3 regions of the Candidatus Nitrosoglobus terrae genome follow, and region 3 is predicted to be linked to each of the others. Evidence: predicted binding sites of a transcription regulator. Region 3 holds the regulator's gene; each other region holds the start of a gene.
What was found. Region 3 encodes sigma-54, which starts transcription at its own class of promoters, with help from an activator protein. Its sites were predicted from a motif close to TGGCANGNTNCNTGCTT; they were not measured.

Region 1: a site for sigma-54 is predicted at 3,861-3,877, ahead of TAO_RS02960 (pilin). Genes of this name have one in related genera too.
Region 2: a site for sigma-54 is predicted at 5,472-5,488, ahead of TAO_RS00885 (RNA polymerase sigma factor FliA). Genes of this name have one in related genera too.

What each region holds. Positions count from the first base shown of each region.
Region 1 covers NZ_AP014836.1:614,746-622,902, reverse strand. Annotated here, with positions in the region: gene TAO_RS02990 (hypothetical protein) at 1-383, shown strand, start outside; gene TAO_RS02985 (DUF29 domain-containing protein) at 806-1,246, shown strand; gene TAO_RS02980 (DUF29 domain-containing protein) at 1,296-1,736, shown strand; gene TAO_RS02975 (DUF29 domain-containing protein) at 1,773-2,195, shown strand; gene TAO_RS02970 (DUF29 domain-containing protein) at 2,233-2,676, shown strand; gene TAO_RS02965 (pilin) at 2,695-3,180, opposite strand; gene TAO_RS02960 (pilin) at 3,279-3,761, opposite strand; gene TAO_RS02955 (sigma-54-dependent transcriptional regulator) at 4,216-5,547, opposite strand; gene TAO_RS02950 (two-component system sensor histidine kinase NtrB) at 5,544-7,160, opposite strand; gene TAO_RS02945 (PP0621 family protein) at 7,175-7,408, opposite strand; gene typA (translational GTPase TypA) at 7,413-8,157, opposite strand, start outside.
Region 2 covers NZ_AP014836.1:169,424-177,580, forward strand. Annotated here, with positions in the region: gene TAO_RS09815 (glycosyltransferase) at 1-1,550, shown strand, start outside; gene TAO_RS00870 (hypothetical protein) at 1,641-2,930, shown strand; gene TAO_RS00875 (glycosyltransferase family 2 protein) at 2,991-4,034, shown strand; gene TAO_RS00880 (NAD-dependent epimerase/dehydratase family protein) at 4,056-5,075, shown strand; gene TAO_RS00885 (RNA polymerase sigma factor FliA) at 5,749-6,474, shown strand; gene TAO_RS00890 (hypothetical protein) at 6,922-7,317, shown strand; gene TAO_RS00895 (TerC/Alx family metal homeostasis membrane protein) at 7,438-8,157, shown strand, end outside.
Region 3 covers NZ_AP014836.1:1,766,529-1,774,685, reverse strand. Annotated here, with positions in the region: gene TAO_RS09995 (DUF262 domain-containing protein) at 1-340, opposite strand, end outside; gene ptsP (phosphoenolpyruvate--protein phosphotransferase) at 621-2,369, opposite strand; gene TAO_RS08405 (HPr family phosphocarrier protein) at 2,404-2,673, opposite strand; gene TAO_RS08400 (PTS sugar transporter subunit IIA) at 2,660-3,076, opposite strand; gene rapZ (RNase adapter RapZ) at 3,073-3,918, opposite strand; gene TAO_RS08390 (HPr kinase/phosphorylase-related protein) at 4,028-4,552, opposite strand; gene TAO_RS08385 (PTS sugar transporter subunit IIA) at 4,568-5,053, opposite strand; gene hpf (ribosome hibernation-promoting factor, HPF/YfiA family) at 5,073-5,393, opposite strand; gene TAO_RS08375 (RNA polymerase factor sigma-54) at 5,419-6,873, opposite strand; gene lptB (LPS export ABC transporter ATP-binding protein) at 6,942-7,667, opposite strand; gene lptA (lipopolysaccharide transport periplasmic protein LptA) at 7,679-8,157, opposite strand, start outside.

The sequences.
Region 1 (8,157 bases), 1.2 Mb from region 3:
TAGATGCAGGGGGTATTGTGTTGCCTACCGGCAAAAAAGTCACGGCAGAAGAATTACATACCCAAGCCGTTTTAGCCATTATCGCAGATCAAATTAATAAAAATCTCCCAAGAATGGTGGATCATGAGACTAAACTGAGCAAAGTTGAAGCCCTTGAAGGAGAGTTAAAATATAACTACGACAAAATAAACCGAGTCGCCAGCAGCTTTAATAGCCGTGAATTTGTGAATAAGATGAAACCCAGAGCGGTGGATTTAGCCTGCAATAGCCCAGATATGGCGCTATATTTTGAAAATGGGATTAACGCTCACTATGTTTTTTACGGCAGTGATCACCAGCTGATTGGAGAATTTTTAATCACTCCAGTGCAATGTAGTTATTAATCAACTGGCCAACCCTAGTCTGGTAGCCATGCTATATCCAGTACCTGATCTCACGTCCAACCTACCTGTGTGATCAAAAGCAGCAGGAAATACCGATTCATCTAAATCAGTCTCAAGGATAACCTTATAGACCTCCTTAGTTTAGGTTTTAGGCTGGGGTTGATTTTAATGCTTTATTAATCGACCCTCAGCTCGCTTTTTCCTATATTCTCCACTTCCTCAAATCGACCTTGGCGGGGCTTCATGGCCATCTCTTAGGGCTACGCATAACAATCAGTTTTATAGGTACTCATAGATTGCTTTAGCCGATTAAGCTTAAGTTTTACCCCGCACTTTAAGATAATCATCTAAAAATATTAAGCATGCCATAATAATTAGTGGGGTTATCAAGCGCAGATTTTAATTCTAAGGAGAATAGATTAATGAGCACTCACGACACGGATTACTACGCCTGGACCTATGAAACCGCAGCTAAACTACGGCAAGGGAAATTTAACGAGGTGGATATGAATCAAATTGCTGAGGAGCTGGAAGAGATGGGCAGAAGTGAACGCCATGAACTTGAAAACCGCCTCGCCGTATTATTGGCTCATCTGCTCAAATGGCAATACCAACCTGATCGCAGAGGCAATAGCTGGAGACTGACTATTGACGAACAGAGAGTTAGAATTAGGCGGGTACTTAAACAAAACCCAAGTCTTAAGCCTAAATTGGCTGAGTCAGCATCAGAAGCTTACCTTATTGCCATACCACAAGCTGCTAGAGAAACTCATTTAGCTAAAAATACTTTCCCCCCTACTTTTGAACAAACAAACTGGATGGTAGAACAAGTGCTAGATGATGAGTTTTATCCTGAAAGCTAACGCCCCATTACATTGGATTTTTATTCTTCAGCCCCTGAGAGGTTAACCCATGAGCACTTATAACACGGACTACTACGCCTGGACCTATGAAACCGCAGCCAAACTACGCCAAGAGAAATTTAACGAGGTGGATATGAATCAAATTGCTGAGGAGCTGGAAGAGATGGGCAGAAGTGAACTAGGTGAGCTTGAAAACCGTTTGATTATTATTTTAGCCCACCTACTCAAATGGCAATATCAACCTGATCGCAGAGGCAATAGCTGGCGATTAACCATTAAAGAGCAGCGATTTCGGGTTAAACGGGTACTTAGAAAAAATCCAAGTCTTAAACCTAAACTAAGCGAGGCTGTTTTAGAAGCCTATATCCCAGCCTTGATGCAGGCTGCCCGAGAAACTAATCTCACTGAAGAAACCTTTCCTGCTGCCTTTGAGCAAACAAACTGGATGATAGAACAGGTGTTAGATGAGATCTTTTACCCTGAAGATTAACCCCCGCCGACCCCTAAACCCTTGAGAGAAGAAATCATGAGCACCTATAAGACTGATTTTTACGGTTGGACTCAAGAAACTGCTAAGCTTCTAAGACAAGGTCGATTTACTGAGGTAGATATGGGGGTGATTATTGAAGAAATTGAAGATATGGGGAAAAACCAATTAGAGCAATTGGAGAACCGATTACGATTAATTGTACTCATCGCTCACTTGCTTAAGTGGCAATATCGGCCTGATTTCCGTAGCAATAGTTGGCGTGGAACCATCGTTGAGCAGAGATCACGAATCCGAAAGCTGATAAAGAAAAATCCAAGCCTTAAGCCAGAATTAGAAGCGACTATATTGGAATCTTATGCTGAAACAAATTTAGATCTAAACAGATTCCTAGCCGCCTTTGAACACACCGGCTGGACAGTGGAACAAGTATTAGATAAGGCGTTTTATCCTCAAGACTAACCCCGCCTACCCAAATCTGACATTGGGAGATGACACCATGAGCACCCATGACACCGATTACTACGCTTGGACTCACGAAACCGCAGAAAAACTACGGCAAGGAAAATTTCACGAGGTGGATATGAATCAAATTGCCGAGGAATTGGAAGAGATGGGCAGAAGTGAACGCCATGAGCTAAAAAACCGTTTGATTATTACTCTATCTCACCTACTCAAATGGCAATACCAACCCAAACGGCGGAGCAATAGTTGGCGGTTAACCATTGATGAGCAGCGGATTAGGGCTAGCCAAGTTCTCAAAGCTAATCCAAGCCTTAAGCCAAAATTAGGTGAGACGATACTAGAGGCTTATTTAGCTGCTGTACCTCAAGCGGCATGGGAGACGACGCATTTAGCTAAAAGCGCTTTCCCTCCTGCCTTTGAGCACACCGGTTGGAGTTTAGAACAAATCCTAGATGAGGAATTTTATCCTGAGAGCTAGCGCTATAGCCACCCTAGATTACGGCTCCGCTGGGCAATTAGTCGGCGCGTATGTAGAATCTCCGCTAAAGCGACAGCGCCATGTACCCCCTTGAGATCGAGTGAAAGTGAGGGTTTTACCTTGAATAAATGGGGAAGCTTGGTTGCCAAATTCAGCTTGAATAGTGGTGCCATTTTCTTGCAAAGGGCTGGAAATAATGGGAAACCCGCCCACCGCTCCTTGTGGGGCCACGGTTGATCCTTGAGGAGGATTACCAGCCAAGATATCGGAAATCATGGCCGTGGGATCACAAGCGCCTAGACCAGCGCCCACATTCAGCAAACCCGCCCCTAAACACTGTTCTACTACCCCCTTCTGCTCGCTCAGCTCCACAATCGCCCTTGCCACTTGGGTTCGGGGAAGATAAGTACGATACCAAGGGACAGCCGTGGCGGTAATCACCCCTAAAATAGCGACCCCTACCAGCAGTTCAATTAAGGTAAAACCCTGTTGGATATGGTTCATGTTGTATGTAAACTCCAGCGTACTGAAGACGGTAAAACCTAAAAAGCCACGCTCCAGTAAATAGAGCATGGCTTTGAATGAAAGATACCCTTTAGGTATTAACCACCAGCAGCAGTGCCAGGGCAGCTAGCTGGGCTGTATTTAGCAGCTCCACTATAAATACATTTCCAAGCACCAGTAGTACCATCACGAGTTAAAGTCACTGTATCCCCGTCGATAGCCGTTGCTGCATGGCCACCGTCCTGGGCACTGAGCGTGGCTATAATAGTGCTATCAGCTCCTTTAGCTCCTATTGTAACTTGTGGAAATCCAGAACCCTGAACCGCGACCTCAGATCCTTGGGTAGAGCCTTTAAGAATATCAGAAGGGCTTCCAGCTGGATCGCATTGCCCGTCAGGAATACCATTGTTAAGACAATCCTCAACCACAGTTTTCAGGGCGCTAGACTCGGAAATAGCGCGAGTCACCTGAGTTTTGGCAACATAAGTCTGGTATTGGGGAATAGCCACCGCCGCTAACACGCCCACAATGGCCACGGCAATCATTAATTCAATTAAAGTAAAACCTTGTTGTTTCATCATTATTGTTCACTCCGTTTACATCATAAATATAACGTGGATAAAAATTTAATTTTCAACAGACAGTGAATGTTTTTGCTCAACTGCCTATGCTTTTATATAAAGCAATCCCAATGCCATCATTGAGATGAACGAGCAGAAATGGGGTTATTTTGTGAATTTGATCACAGTATTGAGGGCAAAACGTCAAGCAATTAACAACGATGAAACAAAGGGGAGACGTTAACAGCGAACTAAAATTTGTTTGCAGTGACCTTCAAGGGCCATAGTGACGTAGTACGTCACTGAAATTGATAGGGATGGGTATAAATAAAGAAAAACAGCGGAATCCATAGCTAGAGACCAATAACGCTTACCCACCGGAAATCAAGCAATAATCAGGGCAAGCCCCCACCCTAGGCGGGACTGAGGAAAGCCGATTTGAGGGTTTTAAACAAAGCAGCGGTTGCCGCCCCAATTATTCCAGATCCAATTTTTTCAGCCGATAGCGCAGGGCGCGAAACGTGATCCCCAACAATTTAGCCGCCGCGGTTTTGTTATAGCCGGTCTGGGCTAAAGCGTGGAGGATGGCTTGTTTTTCCACAGATTCAAGCCGGTTTTCTAAGGAATCAACCGTAAGAGTTGAACTAAGGCCATGGCTAGTTACCGGTAACTGGAGATCCTCCACCTGAATCAATTCCTCTTCCCGCAAAATCAGCGCCCGTTCCAAGATATTTTCTAGCTCCCGCACATTCCCAGGAAAATGATAGGCTTGGAGTTTTGCCAGCGCTTCGGGGGTGAGTTGGGGACAGATCATTTGATTCGTGGCCGCTAGCCGCGTAAGGATATGATCTGCCAAGGCGGGGATATCCGTTGATCGCGCTCTTAAGGGCGGCAGAGGCAGCTCAATAATATTCAGCCGATAGAACAGATCTTGACGAAATTCTCCCCGCTTAACTAATAACGCCAGATCTTGATGAGTGGCGGAGAGAATGCGAACATCTACTGAGATTTCACTCGCACTTCCCAAAGGCCGTACCGCTCGCTCTTGAATGGCGCGCAATAGTTTCACCTGCATAGCTAAGGATAAATCCCCCACTTCATCTAAAAACAGCGTACCCCCTTCAGAACTCTGAAATAATCCCGCCTTGTCTCGATGAGCGCCGGTAAAACTGCCTTTTTCATAGCCAAAAAATTCACTTTCCAGCAAAGAATCCGGGATAGCGCCACAGTTGACAGGTACAAACGGCCCTGCCGAACGTGGGCTTTGGGCGTGGATGAGCCGCGCCACTAGCTCTTTGCCGGTGCCAGATTCACCACTAATATAAACTGGCGCTTGGCTGCGGGCTAATTTAGCAATCTGGGCGCGCACGACCCGCATGGGAGGGGATTCCCCTAGTAGTTGGTGGCGAGTCCGGCGCTCTTTTTGCGGATAGGTGGAGGGCAATTTCAGGGCGGTGTTGACCAAATTACGGAGAGTGCCCAGATCCACTGGTTTGGAAATAAAATCAAACGCCCCAGATTTTAACGCCGTGACCGCCGCTTCCACATTGCCGTGGGCGGTGATGACGGCAACAGGCAGTTGGGGATACGCCTGATTAATGTGTTTCACCAGCGTAATCCCATCTCCATCGGGTAAGCGCATATCCGTCAGGCACAAATTAAACCCTTGCTGCTGGAGGCATTGCTGCGCCTGTTCAAGATTGGCGGCTTTTTGGCAGCGGATCCCCATGGGGGCGAGGGTTAGCTCCAGCAGAGCTAGGATATCTGGCTCATCATCAACAATGAGGGCTAGGGGTGAAGTCCTCATGGGGCATTAATTTCAGCCCCGGAAATAAAGCAAATCCGAAAACAGCTTCCGCCCTTGGGTCCGGGGAAATACTGGATGGTAGCACCATTGCGCTCGCACAACTCTTGTACTAGATACAGCCCTAATCCGGTACCTTGAGTGGAGAAAAAAGGCTCGAATATTTTCTCAGCAATCTCATTGGGAACCCCCGAACCGGTATCAATCACCTCTAAAAACACCTGACGGCTATGCTCTTCTATGCCGGCTATAATTTGGAAATAAGGCGGATAGCCAGAACCTTGGGCATGCCGCCACGCATTATCGCAAAGGTTCCAGACAATCTGATAAAGCTGAGAGGGATTGGCATAGGCTTGCGCGTGCTCTGGATCTACCTGCAGAGCCACTTGCTCTAGGTGAATTTCCTTAGTGGCACAAAATTCTTCCAGAAAACTCGTTAACCATGGCTTTAAGGCGATGGAATCCAATAAACTTGGGCCTTGATAGCCAAGTTGTAACACGTTTTTAATAATACTGTTAACCCGATCACAATGACTTAAGATAATCTTTAACAGCTGACGTTCATCGGTATGGTGCAAAGCAGCAGATTCATCCAGCAGTTGAGCGGCGTGGCTAATAGCGCCTAAAGGATTACGGATTTCATGGGCAATACTGGCGGTTAACCGGCCTAAAGAAGCCAGCTTAAGCTGCTGGGCTTGGCGAGCAATGACTGAGGTATCCTCTAAAAAGATCAAAGTTCCATAAGAAGCACCTAAGCTAATGAATTTAACTTGGATCTCAGGTTGGTTTAAATCGACATAAATCGTTTTAGGTTGATACCACGTAGGATTTTGTTGCCATTCGGTGAACCGATCCGCCAAGGAGGGGATTAATTTTATGGATAAATGCTTAAGAGATTCTTTCGCTGGTAAGGCTAATAATTCTCGTCCCATCTGGTTGATAAGCCGGATAGCGCCATTATGAGCCACCACTAAAACCCCTACTTTCAACTGCTGCACAATATATTCATTGAGCTGATCTAAATTGGCTAGATCCCGCTCTCGTTGCACCACTAGCTTTTCGCTTTTACGCGCTCTAGCCATCAATACTTGGGAGAGTAATGCGGTAGCGAAAAAAGCCATGCCTAATAAACCCGCTTGGGTATAATGGCTATCGGTATCAATCCCTTGGAAAAAAACCAGATAAGAATGCTCAAACAGCACGGCTAAGGCGGCTATAGCTGCTAGCGCGGTGGCAATATAACCAGAGATTAAAATTCCTCCAGCCGCAATCACCATGATTAACAGCATCCCTAAGCCACTGGATACCCCATCACTAGCGTGCATTAGTAGGGTAATCACGCCAATATCGATCCCTAGCTGGAGTAGTACCTGAAAATAAAAGCCACTGACGCGCGTAGCGGCCAGCAGCATAAAAACAATCGCCACCGCGCCATAGATCAAACTGGTCACAAAGAATAGACTAGGATAAAGCTGACCCAGCAGGGGGGGCGCTACCTCAATAACGATAGCACACCAAAATGCAGAAACCATTAGCAAGCGATAAGCGCAGAAAATAATTAACAGCCGCCAAGCGATATCCGCATCTATTGCTACATTGTTGCTTACCTTTACCATAAACTCCCTTAGATTTATGTTTTTTTATGCTTTGACCCCAATTCCCAGTGCTCGCGGCAACAAAAATAATGTTTGCCCGCTGTTAGTGCCTCATTCTCAGGTAAAAAAACATCACAATAGGCACAACGCACCATGGATTGGGCGATCTTTTCCTCCTTATTTTTTCGGCCAATTTGGTAATTCTTTAGCTGTTTTTTTAACAACGTGTAAACTAAAAACAGCATCAGCCCCAATAACAAAAACTGCATCCACTCACTCCCCCGCTGCTAGCTTGCTCCGCGCTGCCCGTTTTCTATCATTCTCTAACAAAAACTTCTTACGTAACCGGATATGCTTAGGCGTGACCTCAACCAACTCATCTTCGCTAATAAACTCTAGCGCTTGCTCTAAACTCAGTTGTATCGGTGGGGTGAGCAAAATATTTTCATCACTCCCCGCCGCGCGGATATTGGTCAGCTGCTTAGCCTTTAAAGGATTAACGACTAGATCATTTTCCCGACAGTGAATACCAATAATCATGCCCTCATAGACTTCAGCCCCTGGGCTGATAAAAAGCCGCCCCCGTTCTTGCAGCTTAAACAACGCATAGCCCAAGGCTTTACCCACCCCCGTTGCTATCAAAACCCCATTGTTACGATACACCATCGCGCCTTTTTTAATGGGGCCGTAATGATCAAACACGTGGTACATCAGCCCAGTACCGGAGGTCGCAGTCATAAACTCCGTCTGAAACCCAATTAAGCCTCGGGAAGGGATCATATACTCCAAACGCACCCGCCCTTTACCATCAGGCACCATATTACTGAGATCGCCTTTACGCTCTCCCAGCTTTTCCATCACTGCCCCTTGAGTCTCCTCTTCTACATCGGCAACAAATAATTCATAAGGTTCACACAATTCTCCATCAATTTCTTTAACAATCACCTCGGGTCGCGATACCCCCAGCTCGTAACCCTCCCGCCGCATATTCTCAATCAAGATAGATAAATGCAGCTCA
Region 2 (8,157 bases), 1.6 Mb from region 3:
AAATGGCTGCATTGTTAAAGAAACACCCCAGTTATTTAACTCAGGTCGCGCGATTTATAGCACAGGATCCTATCAGGCCCATTCGGCATATGATTCAAACCCATTTGCAGATAGTATCCAATCCTCAGAAACTTGGGATTTTGCATATACTCCATGGTCATGGGGGCGGCACGGAGAAGTATGCTCGAAATATCGCCGAGTTAATGGCAGGACAATTTCGACATTACTTATTGATTGCTTTAGAAAGAGAATGGATAGTCAAGGTGATTGATCCAAGCTGCTATCAGGAGCAAAGCTATCATTTTCCCTATCGCGCAGATGAGCTGTGGGTAGTGTTTTTGGAATCTATTTGCGCTTGGCTAGATATTCGCTTATGCCATATTCATCAGCTTTCAGGCTGTCGAGATGGATTGCTGTCAGCATTTAGTCAAACCCATATTCCTTATGGGTTTAGTATCCATGATTTTTTTCTAGCGTGCCCGAGCGTTAATTTTTTAGATGGCAACGGTCATTATTGTGGAGGGGTGACGGAGGTAACTCAGTGTCAAAAGTGCCTTGATGAACAGGTCTCTTTTGCCGGTATGCGTATTAAACAGTGGCGGCTCCAGCATAAAGTATTTCTTGCTAAAGCCGCATTTATCTTTGCTCCCTCTCTATGGGCTAAAAATACTTTTAGCCAGTATTTCCCTGAGATTAAAGTTGAAGAAATGCCTAATGTTCATAGCTTAGAATCCAAAAAATCTTTAACGGGGGGGATTCAGTGTTTCTTACTTCCTCAGGATGGGGTGAAACATATTGGCGTGATGGGTGCCATTGGGCCAGTTAAAGGAGCAAGAAATCTGGAGCAGCTGGTTACTAAAACGCGGGATAGAAAGTTGCCTATTCGCTGGGTGGTGATTGGTTATACGGATCGCCAATATAAACCGTATCAGAGTAAGGACTACGTCTTAACAGTACACGGCCCTTATGCACAAGAAAATCTTGCCAGCTTACTGGATCATTATCATATTTGTCTTGTGGTTTTCCCTTCCATAGGGCCTGAAACGTTCAGCTATACCCTTTCAGAGGCATGGGCAGCGGGTAAACCAGTTTTAGTGCCTCCGATAGGGGCTTTAAAAGAGAGGGTTGAGCAAACGGGCGTAGGCTGGCTCATGGAAGATTGGACAAATGTAGATAAAATCTTGGATCAGATTGTGGATTTGACCTACCAGATGGATCAAAAATCCCCTATCACTGAAATGAAAAAGCATAAATATAACAATAATGAGCAGGTCGCGCTTAATAAGATAGAAAGCTTATATAGTCAGTTCTTGGCCTTAGCTCCAATTCCCTTACAAAAAAGAATATCTCCACTGCGGGTATATGAGGGGGCTTGTTATGGGACAGGGGTGGATAATATTAAAAATAAATTACCTCGTATAAAGAAGGTGATAGGCGCAATGATAAGGTATGGTCTACGGTTCCGTTATACGGTTTTTGGCACGTGGATAGAGCGTAAGTTACCTGCAAGTTGGCACTATCGGTTAAGACGCTTATTGCTTCAGGGTTAGTGATTATTTAGCCATCACCCTACAGTTAGAACTACTCATTAGGCATGGCTATATGCGATGATCTTTTTTAGAATTTTACCTAAAGTATGGATGAATAATAGCGCAAAGGTAATCGCTAGCTTAGTATCACTCGCTTATTTTTTAGCGTTGATGACGATAGTTTTTATCGTTGGGTATTATTTTTTTCTTGTTTATCAAAATAGTGTCAATATCCCATATTGGGATGATTATACTCACTTAAAAGTAATTACTCATATTATTGATGCCGATTCTCTAGTTGAGAAAATTAAATTACTATTTTCCTTCCATAATGAGCATCGTGTTGTCTTCGCCCGTTTAATTACTTTGGCCAGCGTACTATTAACGGGGGAGGTTAATTTTTTTACCCTGATTATACTGGGTAATCTTAGCTTAGTAGGTATCGCGATAATTTTATTTTTAAGTTTTTTTACAGATCAATGCCAAGATTTTAGATGGCGGATACTCTATTTTTTACCTGCCATATGTTTAATATTTAATTTATCCTATTTTGAAGCCTCGCTTTGGGCGTTGGCAGCATTGTCTAGCTTGCCCGTCATTTTACTGTCCTTTTTATCTATTTTTATTTTAACTCGCTCCTCAGACCCTGACTCTTGGTGGGCTTTAGTTGCATTTTTTGTTGGGGTTTTAGCCGTTTTTACCCAAGGTAATGGGCTATTAGTGCTCTATGTAGGGGCTTTTCTTCTTATCCTTCAAAATAGATTGACCACCGGGATGTATTGGGGGATCGGAACCGCAATTATCAGTATTCTATATTTTTATCATTATGTAAGTTTAGATTTCAGCCCCCATGAATCTGGCGTGCTTTCCACTATTGATCCAATTTTAAATTACTTAGTTTTATTTTTTGGATCATGGTCAAGCACACCATTTACTGTGGGTTTATTTTGCTTAGGGTTATTTAGTTGGCTAATATCTTCGGGGTTATATCGAAAAAATATTACCTTTTTTGGGCTTCTAGTTTTTATTTTTTTGAGTGCGGCAGCAGTAGCCAATGGTCGTTACCAGCTAGGGATGGAGCAGGCGCTATCTTCTCGTTATAAAATCTATTCATTATTGTTTTGTGCCATCATTTATTTATCTATCTTTGAATTTTTAAGAAAACCATGGGTAATTAAATGTTTTTTCTTTCTTTTTTTTGCTGCGATGCTGAAGATTAATATAAATATAACGGCTGAGGTTTATGATGCCATCGAGGCTAGAAAATTAATGTTAATAAATGGGCTAGTGTCATGGCAGCAGCAAGGTAAAGGGCTGACTCATTGGGATAACGAGGTTGCCAATGACCTGATCATTGAGGCTATTGACCATCATATTTATTATCCTCCTAAATTTCCCTAATTATAGTAAATCTAGTTTAATTATAATAAGTTAAAGAAAATGATATGAGCAAATCTACTTATGAAAACTGTAGGTGAGGTATATGGACTAGATGCTAATGAGGCTAAAGATCATCCTTTAGTCTCAGTGGTTATTGTAAATTTTAATGGAGGATGGTTACTAAGCGAGGCAGTATCCTCAGTACTAAAAACGAATATTCCTATAGAGGTGATCATTGTAGATAACGGCTCCCAAGATGACAGTATTGCCTGTTTACGTGGGGTCGTGGGTAAAAATCCTCAAGTTCGATTTATTGAGAATGGCTATAACTTAGGTTTTGCGCGAGCTAATAATATCGCTTTAAGGCAGGCAAGGGGGGATTATGTATTGCTCCTTAATCCAGATTGTATTATTCGTCCTAATACCCTTTCAAGTCTTATCGAGTCTATGATGACCTATCCCAAAGTAGGTATGGTGGGATGTTTAATTAGAAATCCTGATGGAACTGAGCAAGCTGGGTGTCGTCGCCGAGTGCCGACGCCATGGCGATCTTTGATTCGCGTGTTGCATTTAAATAAAATTTTGCCTCATCATCCAAAATTTCGTGGGTTTGTTTTGGCCCATGAACCTTTACCGACTCATCCAATATTAATAGAAGCCATCTCTGGTGCTTTTATGCTAGTTCGAAAAGAAGGATTACAGCAAGTCGGATTATTGGATGAGAATTATTTTCTCCATTGCGAGGATTTGGACTGGTGTATGCGATTTCAGCAAGCAGGCTGGGGAATTTTATTTGTTCCTAGTGTAGAAATTGTTCATTATAAGGGTACTTGTAGTAAGTATCAGCCTATTCGGGTATTGTGGCATAAACATAAGGGGATGGTGTATTTTTACCAGAAATTTTTTCGCCAGCAATACTCCCTGCTGTTTATGAGTTTAGTAATTAGTACGGTTTGGGGTCGTTTTTGTGTATTAGCTGGATTAACCCTACTAGAGCAATTAGTAGTTGAATGTAAGAAGAAGCCAGCGGTTGCTAGATCTTCCGGTATCTCATCACATAGAGTTCCCTTGGAAAGAGTCGATCCCCCATCGGATATCGTAACAAAACAGGCGCATAGCCGCTAATTAATAGGGTATCTAACCTGAATGAAGCTACTTATTACTGGGGCAACGGGTTTTATTGGCCAACGCCTGGTGGCTACATTACTTTCAAGATCGGTATCAATTCGTGTATTGGTAAGAAGTACCGATAAAGCTAAAGCGATATGGAGTGATTCTTCGTTAGAAATGTTTCAAGGGGATTTAGCGATACCCCAGCTACCTGAGGATGTATGCGAGGGAGTAGATACTATTTTTCATTTAGCGAGTGGCAGCTTTGCTGAGGATGATAAAACAGGTGAGGCGGAACGGCTACACCAAAAATTAATAGTAGAAGGTACCAGAGAATTACTTCGACTAGCCATAAAAACAGGTGTTAAGCGATTTATTTTTATAAGTAGTGTAAAAGCTATGGGTGAGGGGACAGAGAGCTGTCTGAATGAGTTAAGTTTAGCTGCCCCTAAGACAGCTTACGGTCGGGCGAAATTAAGCGCTGAGCAGATTGTATTAGAATCTGGCCGTGCCTATAACATGCATGTTTGTAATTTACGACTCCCTATGGTGTATGGGGGTGATAGTAAAGGAAATCTTCCTCGGATGGCGATGGCTGTTGCTCGGGGCTGGTTCCCGCCGCTGTCTGAAGCGGGGAATCGACGCTCAATGGTTCATGTAGAGGACGTAGTGCAGGCCATGTTACTTGCCGTTGAAAACCATCAGGCTCATGGCCAAACTTATATTGTTACTGATGATTATATTTACTCTTCTCGTCAGATGTACCTATTGATTTGCCAAGCTTTGGATCGATCCATTCCTCCATGGGTTTTTCCTATTTGGATCCTGCGGGTAAGTGCCAAAATAGGTGATCTTGCTGGGTCGATATTGAAAAGGAAGATGCCTTTAGACTCTAAGGTTTTATACAAAATAACCGGATCTGCATGGTATAGCTGCGCCAAAATAAAAAAAGAGCTCGGTTATAATCCTCAGTATTCGTTAGTAACAGCTCTACCTGAGATTTTAGAAATTTTAGGATTACCGAACTCCTCTAGAAAATCGCAAACATCTTCTTAAAGTAATATGCGGGAGCAAAGCAGACATAAAAATCTATAAATTATTATAAGTAACAATGATTTTCTACTAGATTAATCTTATGCCCTCAAGTATGTGGTTTTCTGGTAAAGCGTACAAACCTGCCGCTATTTCTATAGAGATCCTCTAATCAATCATTGATTGAGTAAAAAGATCTCAGCTCAATAAAGCCGTAATACCACAAGATTGACAGTCATCTATTACCTGCATTTTAGCAGTGCTTTCTGTGATGCTATAGATAATATGCCAAATATTTGGCGGGTTAGGTGCTATAAAGTCAAAATCCCGTCATATTATTTATATACTAGCTTAGATTAATAATAAAATATTTATTTATTATCAATGGGTTAATAAATAATTAATATTATTTTGGTGATTTGGAACAGTTATTGCTTATTCTTTATTTAAACGTGAATGAGTGGCTGTAAAAGCAGGCTATTGGGGATATAGGAATATTAATAGTGATTTTTTATATGTTTAGTTTGGATCTACTTCGAGTAGAGATATATAAATATAAAAAAATAGAACTAAGGTAATTTTTAGTAGAGAGATAACTGATGAAAATTAAAAATAACTTACAATCTTGGTTAAAGGTGTATTTCCTAGAAGGATTAATGAACAGCTATGTTAGGGCAAGTGATAAGGAAGGATTAGTATGAATGCTGTTATTGCCCATTATACTGCTGCGTGCACCCAAAAAGATATCGATAATGTCATTATTGAGTATACATCGTTAGTTAAGCGTATTGCCTATCATGTATCGATTAAGCTACCGCCTAGCGTGCGCTTAGATGATCTTATTCAAGCTGGGATGATTGGTTTATTGGAAGCAGCTCGAAATTATGATGTTTCCCAGGGTGCAAGCTTTGAAACCTATGCTGGAATCCGTATCCGTGGTGCCATATTAGATGAAATCCGCCGCAATGATTGGGCTCCACGCTCTGTCCACCGTAAAGCAAGACAAGTTACTGAGGCAATACGAAAGGTTGAGAATCGGGAGGGACGGGAGGCGAGGGATCATGAAGTGGCAAAAGAGCTAGGATTATCTCTTGATAAATATCATCGACTCTTGCAGGATGCTGGGAGCTATCAAGTACTTAGCCTTGATGAGTTCAGAGAAAATGAAGATGTTAACCTGCCTACTACCTCTTTAAAAGATCCTAGCGGAATATTACAGAACGAAAACTTTCAATCTGCATTAGTGGAAACTATTGAAAATCTACCAGAACGGGAGCGACTGATCATGTCGCTTTACTATGTCGAAGATTTAAATCTTTTAGAGATAGGTAAAGTATTGGGGGTTAGTGAGTCGCGAGTGAGCCAGATTCATGGCCAAGCCGTACTACGCCTTCGTGCGCGCCTGCGCCAGTGGTTAAGCTAAAGTATTTAGCCGGTCTTACTTCCTATGAAGTACCGCCTTATAATTTAATTAAATCAAGAAAAATAATCTAGATTTGGCTTTAAAAAGCTATGAGATGGAGGTAGCTAAAGTTTAATGGCATAAAATTTGCTTAACTTATGCGCTTCTTTGCCGCTGAAATATTGGTATGATATATCTTGCATAGAAAAAATACAGGCATTCCGAAAAATAAAAGGCCCTCACAATAGAGCCAAACCACCGGTGTATGCTCTGAGTGTGGTGTAATAGGTGAGAAACTGCCGCTAAATATACGAGAATGGGAGTGTAAAGATTGCAATTAAAGTAATCTTACAGATGCGGTTGTGACACGCTAGCCGTTAGCTCCGATCACCGGGTAATACCTAGTGTTGTCTAGTAATAGATCTAGTCTATAGATTTAAATTATTATAATTCTAAGAGTTTTTGTTTATGCTAAGTACTGAAAGCTTACAGTTAAGTTTTATGCTATCTAAGTATAGTAAAGAAGCTGTAAAATCTTCCATCCTAGCTTACTATGAATCTAAGTATCTTTGGCGGGATCGTCGCTCAGGGTTCGATCGTCGCAAACCTAAGAAGCTAGGTCTGTCATTTGAGCGACGTATTATTAGAGATCGGCGTAATATTGAATCTCCTAAGGTGATTCAGCATCGTCGAGCTAGAACTCAGCTTAGGAGACGATTAAGAGAATATCAAGTTAGCCACTCTCTTAATCGTCTTTTCATTGGAGCTGCTGCGTTATTAATGGTTATAGTATTAGTGTGCATAATGATTTTCTTAAAATTAACAAAATGCAAAGAAATTTTTATATGCGCTTTATCAATATAAATAAAGCTTAATTGTTTTTATAGGCAAGCACTGGGCTATTAATGTTAATTTTAATAAAAATCAAAAATCAAGTGGAGGTTAGCGGCAATCTTTAGGTGTAGATTTAGGGATAATTAAGTAATGGAGTCCTTAGTTTGGATTGGATCTATTGGGATCATTATTGGGTTATCCATTTTAGATTTTTTTCTTCCTAGCCTTAGACGGACGCGCACAATACCTGCTAAAGAATCCTTGTCTTGGGTAATTATTTGGGGAGTACCCGCCCTTTGTTTTAATATTTTTATATATTTTTTGTATGAAAATAACTGGTTTGGGTGGGCTGATCTACCATCCCATACGGCTAATGGACAACAGGCTGTTATTCAATTCTTTACTGGATTTCTCTTAGAGAAATCCCTATCTGTAGATAATATCTTTGCGGTTACTACGATCTTTTTATACTTAAAAGTGCCCTTGGTGGAGCAAGATCGTATGTTGCAATGGAGTACCCTAAGTGTACTAGGATTACGGGCGGGTATGATTGCACTAGGTGTTGTATTGATATACCGCTTCCATTGGATGAATTATCTATTTGGATGGGTACTCATCATGATAGCTATAAAAACGCTTATCATCCACCAAGATAAAGTCATCATAGGGCATAATCCATTAATCTTATTGGCAATGAGATTTTATCCAATTACAGATAATTTTAAAGGGGAAAATTTCTTTAGCCCTATATGGGGGAATCAGACTATAACTCCCTTTATACTTGCGTGGGGATTAATTGCGAGCAGTCATTTAATCTTTGCTTTTAGTTCTACCCTAGCGGCTTTTGTAGTGAGTCAAGATCCTTTTTTG
Region 3 (8,157 bases):
GATTGCCCGGTTCTGAAATATATATAGAAATATTTTGTCTTTTTGTTTCCTCCATTTTGGAGGCGATAATAGCGAGTAATATCGTTAACGTCGTTAATCTTTGCTGCCCATCAACTACTTCTGAACGAGCTCCTCTTTCTTCTTTAATGAGTACAATACTTCCTAGAAAATAGTCCTCATCTTTATTTGCTTCAAAAAAATCATATAAATCATCAAATAAGGTAGTTATCTGCTCTATTTCCCAAGCGTAGGGTCTTTGGTATGGAGGTATGACATATTCAAACTCTGAACTAAAAATTTTAGCTAAAGGATATTCTGAACCACTGATCTTTTTACTCATTATTTTTCCTTATGCTACATCCATACTTGACTCATTACCGTTAGAAATTTTGGTAGCTACTAAACACGGTATCGCTATTCTAAAAAATACAAAAATAACGCTATAGTTGCATTATCGACTGTATTTCTAAAAGGCTTAGGGTTAACCGCTTAGCTATATAGTGTTGGAACACTATTAAGACTGATGGAATTGGGAATTTTGAGTTTGTAATTCCTAGGCGCTGGCGAGGTGCCTTAACCTAGGCTAAGTCAGATTTGTGAGGTTTAGAAGAAGGAGATTGTTAACCTGGGAGATCTTCGTTCATTTGACTCAATAAGGCTTGTATTTCTGAAAATCCGTGATAGCTCAAGATTCGTTGAGAAAATTGGGCGAGACGCTGCTGGTTACTATTGTTGATGATTCGTTTCACTTCCAGTAGAGAGGCGGGATGCATGCTGAAATTCTGTAACCCTAGGGCTAATAGTAACCGAGTATAGTGAGTATCTCCCGCCATTTCACCGCACATCGAGACAGCTATCCCTCTCTTTTTTCCGGCGGTAATAGTGCGATAAATAAGCTGTAGTATCGCTGGATGTAAGGGATCGTAGAGATAATTAACTTCATTATCAATGCGATCGATAGCCAATGTGTATTGGATAAGATCGTTGGTACCAATAGAAAGAAAATCTAAATGTTGTGCGAAAATATCAGCACAGATAGCAGTAGCTGGGACTTCAACCATTGCCCCTACAGGTAAAGCAGGATCATACTTTAAGCCTTGTTGTTTAAGCTCTCGCTTACAATCTTCTAGTAATGCCATGACTTGCATGAGTTCTTGTAGGGTGCAGATCATAGGTAGTAATAGCCGTACAGAGGCTTGTGCAGATGTTCTGAGGATAGCCCGTAACTGTGGCCGAAATAATCCTAGTTCCCGTAAACAAAGACGAATCGCGCGCAAGCCTAAGGCGGGATTAGTTGCCGCAGGTACAGTTGCGTAGTTCCCATTGATTGTTTTATCAGCACCCAGATCGATAGTACGGATAGTAATAGGTACGTTTCCTAGGGTTTTTGTTACGAGAGTATAGGCTTCTAGCTGCTCTTCTTCGCTAGGCGGGGTGGTGCGGTTCATATATAGGAACTCAGTGCGGTAGAGTCCTATGCCTCTGGCTCCGGAGTCAGCCACTAACGGTAAATCTTCTGGCAGCTCGATATTGGCTTCTAAAGTGATAGCTTGGCCTTCAAGGGTGATAGCAGGTTGGCGCTTGAGTTTTGCCAAGACGGAAAACCTGCGTCGTTGAGCAGCTTGTATTTCTTGAAATTTACCAATAAGAAACCCGTCAACCCCAGCAAGAAGAACGCCTTGTTCACCATCAATAATAATAATCTCATTATCTTGAATGTAGCGCCGAGCTCCTCGCAGGCCGATAATTGCAGGGATTCCCAAACTGCGAGCAAGTATGCTAGTGTGGGAATTAGTGCCGCCTTGTTCGGTAACAAAGCCCGTGATTTGCTGTTGCTGCATTAACACAAGATCCGGGGGCGTTAAATCGTCAGCCAATACAATATAACCTTTAAGCCGGTTACCCGTATCCTCATGGCGGAATATCTCTGAATTAGTGAGGATTCCTAGAATACGATTGACAACGTGATCTATATCATTTTTGCGGGCACGAAGATAAGGATCATCCATTTCATTAAAAATCTTTGTTAGGAGATCATGCTGTAGCATGAGTGCCCACTCGGCATTACAGCGTTGCGTTTGTATTAACTCTATGGGGGCAGTAGCAAGCGCCTTGTCCTCAAGCATCAATAAGTGGGTATTGATAAAGGCGGCTATATCAATAGAAGCATTACTGGGGATTTGTTCTCGAATAGTGTGTAGCTGCGCTTTAGCTGTGTTGAGGGCTGCTTGATATCTATGAATTTCACCTTCGATGAGGTTTGGCGCTAATATACGTTTATTAGTCTCGGGCTGATCTCGTGCAAGTATGTGCGGTTTACCAATACCAATGCCTCGTGAGATTCCAATACCATGTAATGCTAAGGTCATATTCTAGTCCTGAGAGAGGTATTGGCTCTAATGCTCATTCATGCTCCCCGAAGCGCTCATTAATTAAGGCTTCTAATTGTTGTAGTGCTGCTATCTCATCGGATCCTGAGGCTGTGATACATAAGTGAGATCCTTGGGAAGCTGCAAGCATCATTATCCCCATGATACTTTTACCATTAGCCTCTTTTGTTTTATGCTGGATTCGTATCTCACTGGTAAACTGTGAAGCTAGAGTAACGAATTTGGCCGCAGCCCGGGCGTGTAACCCTAATTTATTTAGAATAATGACCTCACCGCGTATCATTATGTTTCTCTATCGTAGTCAGGCAGATATGGACTCCTTCACGTCCACCGCTGATTGCTTTTTCTGTTAGCTCATTAAGGCTTAGGCGTGAATAATTAAGTACCCGTATTAGCATGGGCAGGTTAAGACCTGATACTACTTGAGCGTGTTTTTTATCAGCTGCATTGCAGGCAATATTACTAGGTGTAGAGCCATACATGTCTGTTAAAATCAAGACCCCATGGCCTGTATCTAAGCTATTTATCAATACTTGTGCTTGTGCTTGCAAGAATTCTAGATGAGATGCTCGGGTAACGTGTAATACCTTAAGCTGCAAAGGACAGCTCCCTAGTATATCGTTGGCGATATTTAGTAAAGACGGACCAATATTGTCGTGGGTAATGATAAGTACGCCGACAGTCATGATAACTCTCGATGACGGCAAAGCACTTGGTCGTGAAGGAAGCGGAAATGAGCTGTAAGCTGCTCTACTAAATAAACAGAACGATGTTGTCCTCCTGTACAGCCAATAGCAACAGTTAAATAGCTGCGATTGGTATTTTGAAAATGTTGTAGCCAGTGTTGTAAAAATATAATTAAATCTTGTTTCATATTGGCGACGATCTTATGGCGCTCAAGATAGGAAATAACTTCTGGATCGCGCCCCGTCAAGGGGCGTAAATGGGGTTCCCAATGAGGATTAGGTAGGCAGCGGACATCGAACACAAAATCAGCATCTAAAGGAACTCCATGCTTATAGCCAAAGGATTGAAATAATACTGACATCTCTGTAGAGGCGCTATTGCCAATTCGTTCGCTAATTAAATCTCGTAGCTGGTGCACTGTAGTGCACGTGGTGTCTATCCTAAGGTTAGCTTTCTCAGAAATAGCTTCTAGTAAGTTTCGTTCATGGCGAATTGCCTCTGCTAGAGGGATATGACCGAATGGGTGCTTACGACGGGTTTCACTGAAACGTTTAAGGAGTGTTGCATCATTAGCATCCAAGAAGATAATACGACACTCAATTCCTGTGCTTTCAATTTCCTTTAGAATCTGAGGAAATTGTTTTAATTCTTGGGAGAGATTACGCACATCGATACCAACAGCAGCTCGCAGTCGATTAGTACTTCCTTGCATTTTCTGGGCAAAATGGGGGAGAAGATCGATAGGGAGGTTATCAATACAGTAATAACCCTGATCTTCTAAAGCATGAAGAGCGATGCTTTTTCCTGATCCTGATACCCCGCTAATGATAATCAATCTCATTGGATCTACACTAGTTTTATTTTAAGCGAAGTTCATCTATGAATAATGTATGTATACAAAATAGAATATTATAAAAACTGTTATCTTTTTCTTAACCTAGCAGTAAGCATTAGATAGATTTATTTTGTCGCTTTTGTAGCTCAAGTAAGGCATCATAGTTTTTCAACCGTAGCTGATAATCTTGAACAGCTGTTTCTATCATGGTTGCCTGTGGAATATTTCCTGCTAAAGGTAAGGTAAGCTCAGTCATTTTAATGCCTAATTGCTCCCATTGGCCTAAGCTACGGGTTAGTGGCTCAATATACTTATTAGGAATAAGGCGAATAACGAAATCAAGTGGGTGATGATCAATAATAGCTTGATCGCCATAAATAGCGCGGATATTGATGACTCCTAGGCCGGGTACTGCTAAAAAATCCTGTAATATATAAGGACAGCTGCCTATTAGTTTAGTAGATCCTTCGCGATGAAAAATGGGAGTGTCATCAGCAATTAGATGGTGCCCTCGTCTAATTAACTCTAAAGCTAAACTACTTTTGCCAATACCGCTTTCTCCAGTTAATAGGACTCCTAAGTTAAAAATCACTAGCAGTACCCCATGGCCTATTGCGCTGCTTTGGCTAGGGGAATCCATTTCGTATGAGCTCGCTTAATGATTAATAATGTTATTGACTGTTGTGGTTTGTTCCCATTTTTTCAGGGCTTCTAGCAAAGTATTTGGATCTTTAGCATCTCGTAAATGGTCCCGTAGCTTATGGTTACGAAATATTGCTGCTAATTGGGAGAGTAGTTGTAAGTGAGTTTCTGTTGACTCTTCAGGGACGAGTAAGGCAAAAAATAGGTCTATTGGCTGCTGATCTATGGCATCAAAATCAATTCCTTGTTCTAGACGCATAAATGCAACTAAAGGGTATTGACTACTACTTATACGGGCATGGGGAATAGCGACTCCTTTCCCAAGGCTAGTACTTCCAAGACGTTCCCTAGCAAGTAAACGTTCAAAGATTTCTTTTGAGTCTACGTCATCTGCACCGTGCGCCAGTAACTCGCTAAGTTGCTCTAATACTCGCTTCTTGCTGCTGGCAGTAGCGCCAATAGCAATTTTTTGAGGAACTAGGATCTCGGTAACTCGCATGTGCTTTCTGTATAATTCTTTATTTATTTTTTTCTTCTATCCCCTCACTACGATGATGATCGTTGAGTTTATCTCGTTGTTTTTTAGTCTGTCGGTGTAATTTATCAACTAGATTATCTATAGCCGCATACATATCCTCATCTTCAGATGAAGCAAACACGCTAACCCCTCCAAGGTGCAAGGTTGCTTCAGCCTTTTTCCTTGTTTTTTCAACGCTAAGTACTACATGAATACTAGACAATTGATCGAAGTGACGCTCTAAGCGCTGGCATTTATTTTCTACGTAATGACGTAACGCTTGAGTGACTTCGATATGGTGACCAGTAATATTTATTTGCATAACTACTCCTATTGTTTATAGCAGGTTAGATTAAACGTTTTCGCTCATGAGAGGTGGATATATTTAGGAACTCTCGATATTTAGCAATAGTACGCCGCGCTACTTTAATTCCTTGCTTAGCTAGGTTTTGCGCAATTTTGTCATCGCTTAGGGGGTTGCGGGGATCTTCTACTGCAATGAGTTTTTTAATGATTGCGCGAATAGCTGTTGCAGAACATTCCTTACCATTTTGTGAAGCCACGTGGTTAGAGAAGAAATGCTTCAGCTCATAAATTCCTTGGGGGGTATATATGTACTTGTTAGTAGTCACGCGAGAGATAGTTGATTCATGCATAGAAATTGCCTTAGCGATATCATGTAAAACTAAAGGTTGCATAGCTTTATCGCCATATTCTAAGAATGCTTGCTGACGATCGATAATGCAGCAAGCGGTCTTAAGTAGCGTTTCATTACGATTATGCAGGCTTTTTAAAAACCAACGGGCTTCTTGGAGCTGGTTTTTAAGGTAGCTGTTAGTGAAACTACTATCCGCGCGTTTAATAAGATTAGCATAATAATTATTCACTCTGAGGGTGGGTACTATGTCAGGATTAAGCTCAACTTCCCAGCGGCCATTACCACGTTTAGTAACATAGATATCAGGTACTATATATTCTACTCTATTGGCTTGTATTTTATTTCCTGGACGAGGGTTAAGCGTTTGAATTAAGCGAATAGTCGCGAGTAGATCCTGTTCGGATAATTTCATTCCCCGCATTATTTGGGCGTAATCTCGTTTACTAAGTGCCTCTAGGTGGTGAGAAATCAGTTTTTTAGCGTCTTCTAACCAGAGAGTATCAGGTGGGTAGCGCTTGAGTTGTAGTAGTAGGCATTCACTTAGGTTACTTGCTCCAATACCTGGGGGATCAAAATTTTGTATGCGGTGTAGCACTACTTTGACATCATTAGGATCAATCACTATATTTTTTTGTAAATCTTGCATTATTTCTGTGAGAGAATCGCATAAATATCCCTCATCATTAATAGCATCAATAATGCTAGCTGCAATAGTAAAATCTTTTTTATCAGTAAAAGATAAATAGGCTTGCCCAAGCAGATATTCTTGCAAGGTTTCTTCATTATTTTTTTGGTGAGCTAAGTCTGATAAGATCTCCTGCTCGGAGGAAGTGAGTAACAATACGCTATCATAAGTATCGCTCCAGCTGGAATCCAAGAGTAAATCTTCAGGGATAATTTCCTCTTTTAGAGAGGAGTTTAATTCGTTATTGTCAGAATTACACTCTTTTTGTAAAGCATGGCTGGGTAAATATTCCTGATCCTCCTCGCTTTCAATTTGCTCTAGTAATGGGTTAGATTCTAGCGTTTGCTGAATCTCAGTTTGTAGCTCTAGGGAGGAGAGCTGCAGCAGGCGGATTGCTTGCTGCATTTGGGGGGTCATGGTGAGCTGCTGCCCCAAGTGTAACTGAAGAGAAGTTTTCATGTTTGGAAAATCTGTTGTTATGGCAAGATTAGCTATAATATTAAGCAATAAATGTGCCACAAAGGCAGCTAAAGATAAAAATTATATCCTAAATAAACTTCTTTTACCCGCTCATTATTAAGAATTTCCTGAGGCTCGCCTTTAGCAATGACCTCCCCTGCATTAACAATATAGGCATGTTTGCAGATCCCGAGAGTTTCTCGAACATTATGATCAGTAATTAAAACGCCAATGCCGCGGGCTATGAGGTGCCGAATAATACCTTGGATATCAAGTACTGAGATAGGATCAACGCCAGCAAAAGGCTCATCTAATAATATAAACTGTGGATCTACTGCCAGTGCACGAGCGATCTCAACTCGTCGACGTTCCCCGCCTGAGAGACTCATGCCTAGGGTATCTTTTACATGCATAATATTTAATTCATGTAGTAAACTGTCGACTAAATCCTTGCGCTGAGGCTTTGTCAGATCGGATCTAGTTTCAGCTATAGCAGCAATATTGTCAGCGGCGGTTAGCTTACGAAAAACTGAAGCTTCTTGGGGAAGGTAGCTGATTCCTAGACGAGCGCGACGATGAATAGGGTAGTGAGTAATGTCATGGTGATCTAGGGAAATTAGCCCTTTATCAGATGGAATTAATCCCACTAACATATAAAAACAGGTCGTTTTACCTGCACCATTTGGGCCTAATAATCCCACAACTTCACCGCTTAAAAGCTCTAGAGAGACATCTTTAACAACCCATCGAGATTGATAGCGCTTGGCGAGATGATCTGCTGATAGTCTGCTCATGGATAATGTAATTATTTCGGCTGACTGGACTCTAGTAGTTGAATAAATCTCCCTTCGGCCCAACCTTCCAGTAGCTCGCCTTCTACGAGGGCAGTGAGATAGATCCAGGCTCCTTTGCGATCTATAATGGTGATTTGGGTATGGGGCTGAAGAAGGGCTACCTTGTTACTTTTAATATTAGCGCTAGCGTATAAACTTAGCCAATCTGCAGTGCGACCCCGATCTTGTCCGATCTCAATTTTTTGATTTTTAACTATCTGATTTTTAGAAGATTCTATAGGGATGGGAGAGGGGTGCGTAGAATTCATACTTGTTTCGGGTAATTGAATAAATTTTTTCTCAGCCCAACCTTCCAGTAGCTCGCCTTCTACAAGAGCAGTGATATAGAGCCATTCATCCTTGCGATCTATAATAGTGACTTGGGTCTGGGGCTGAAGACGGGCTACCTTGTTACTTTTAATATCAGTGCTAGCGTATAAATTTAGCCAAT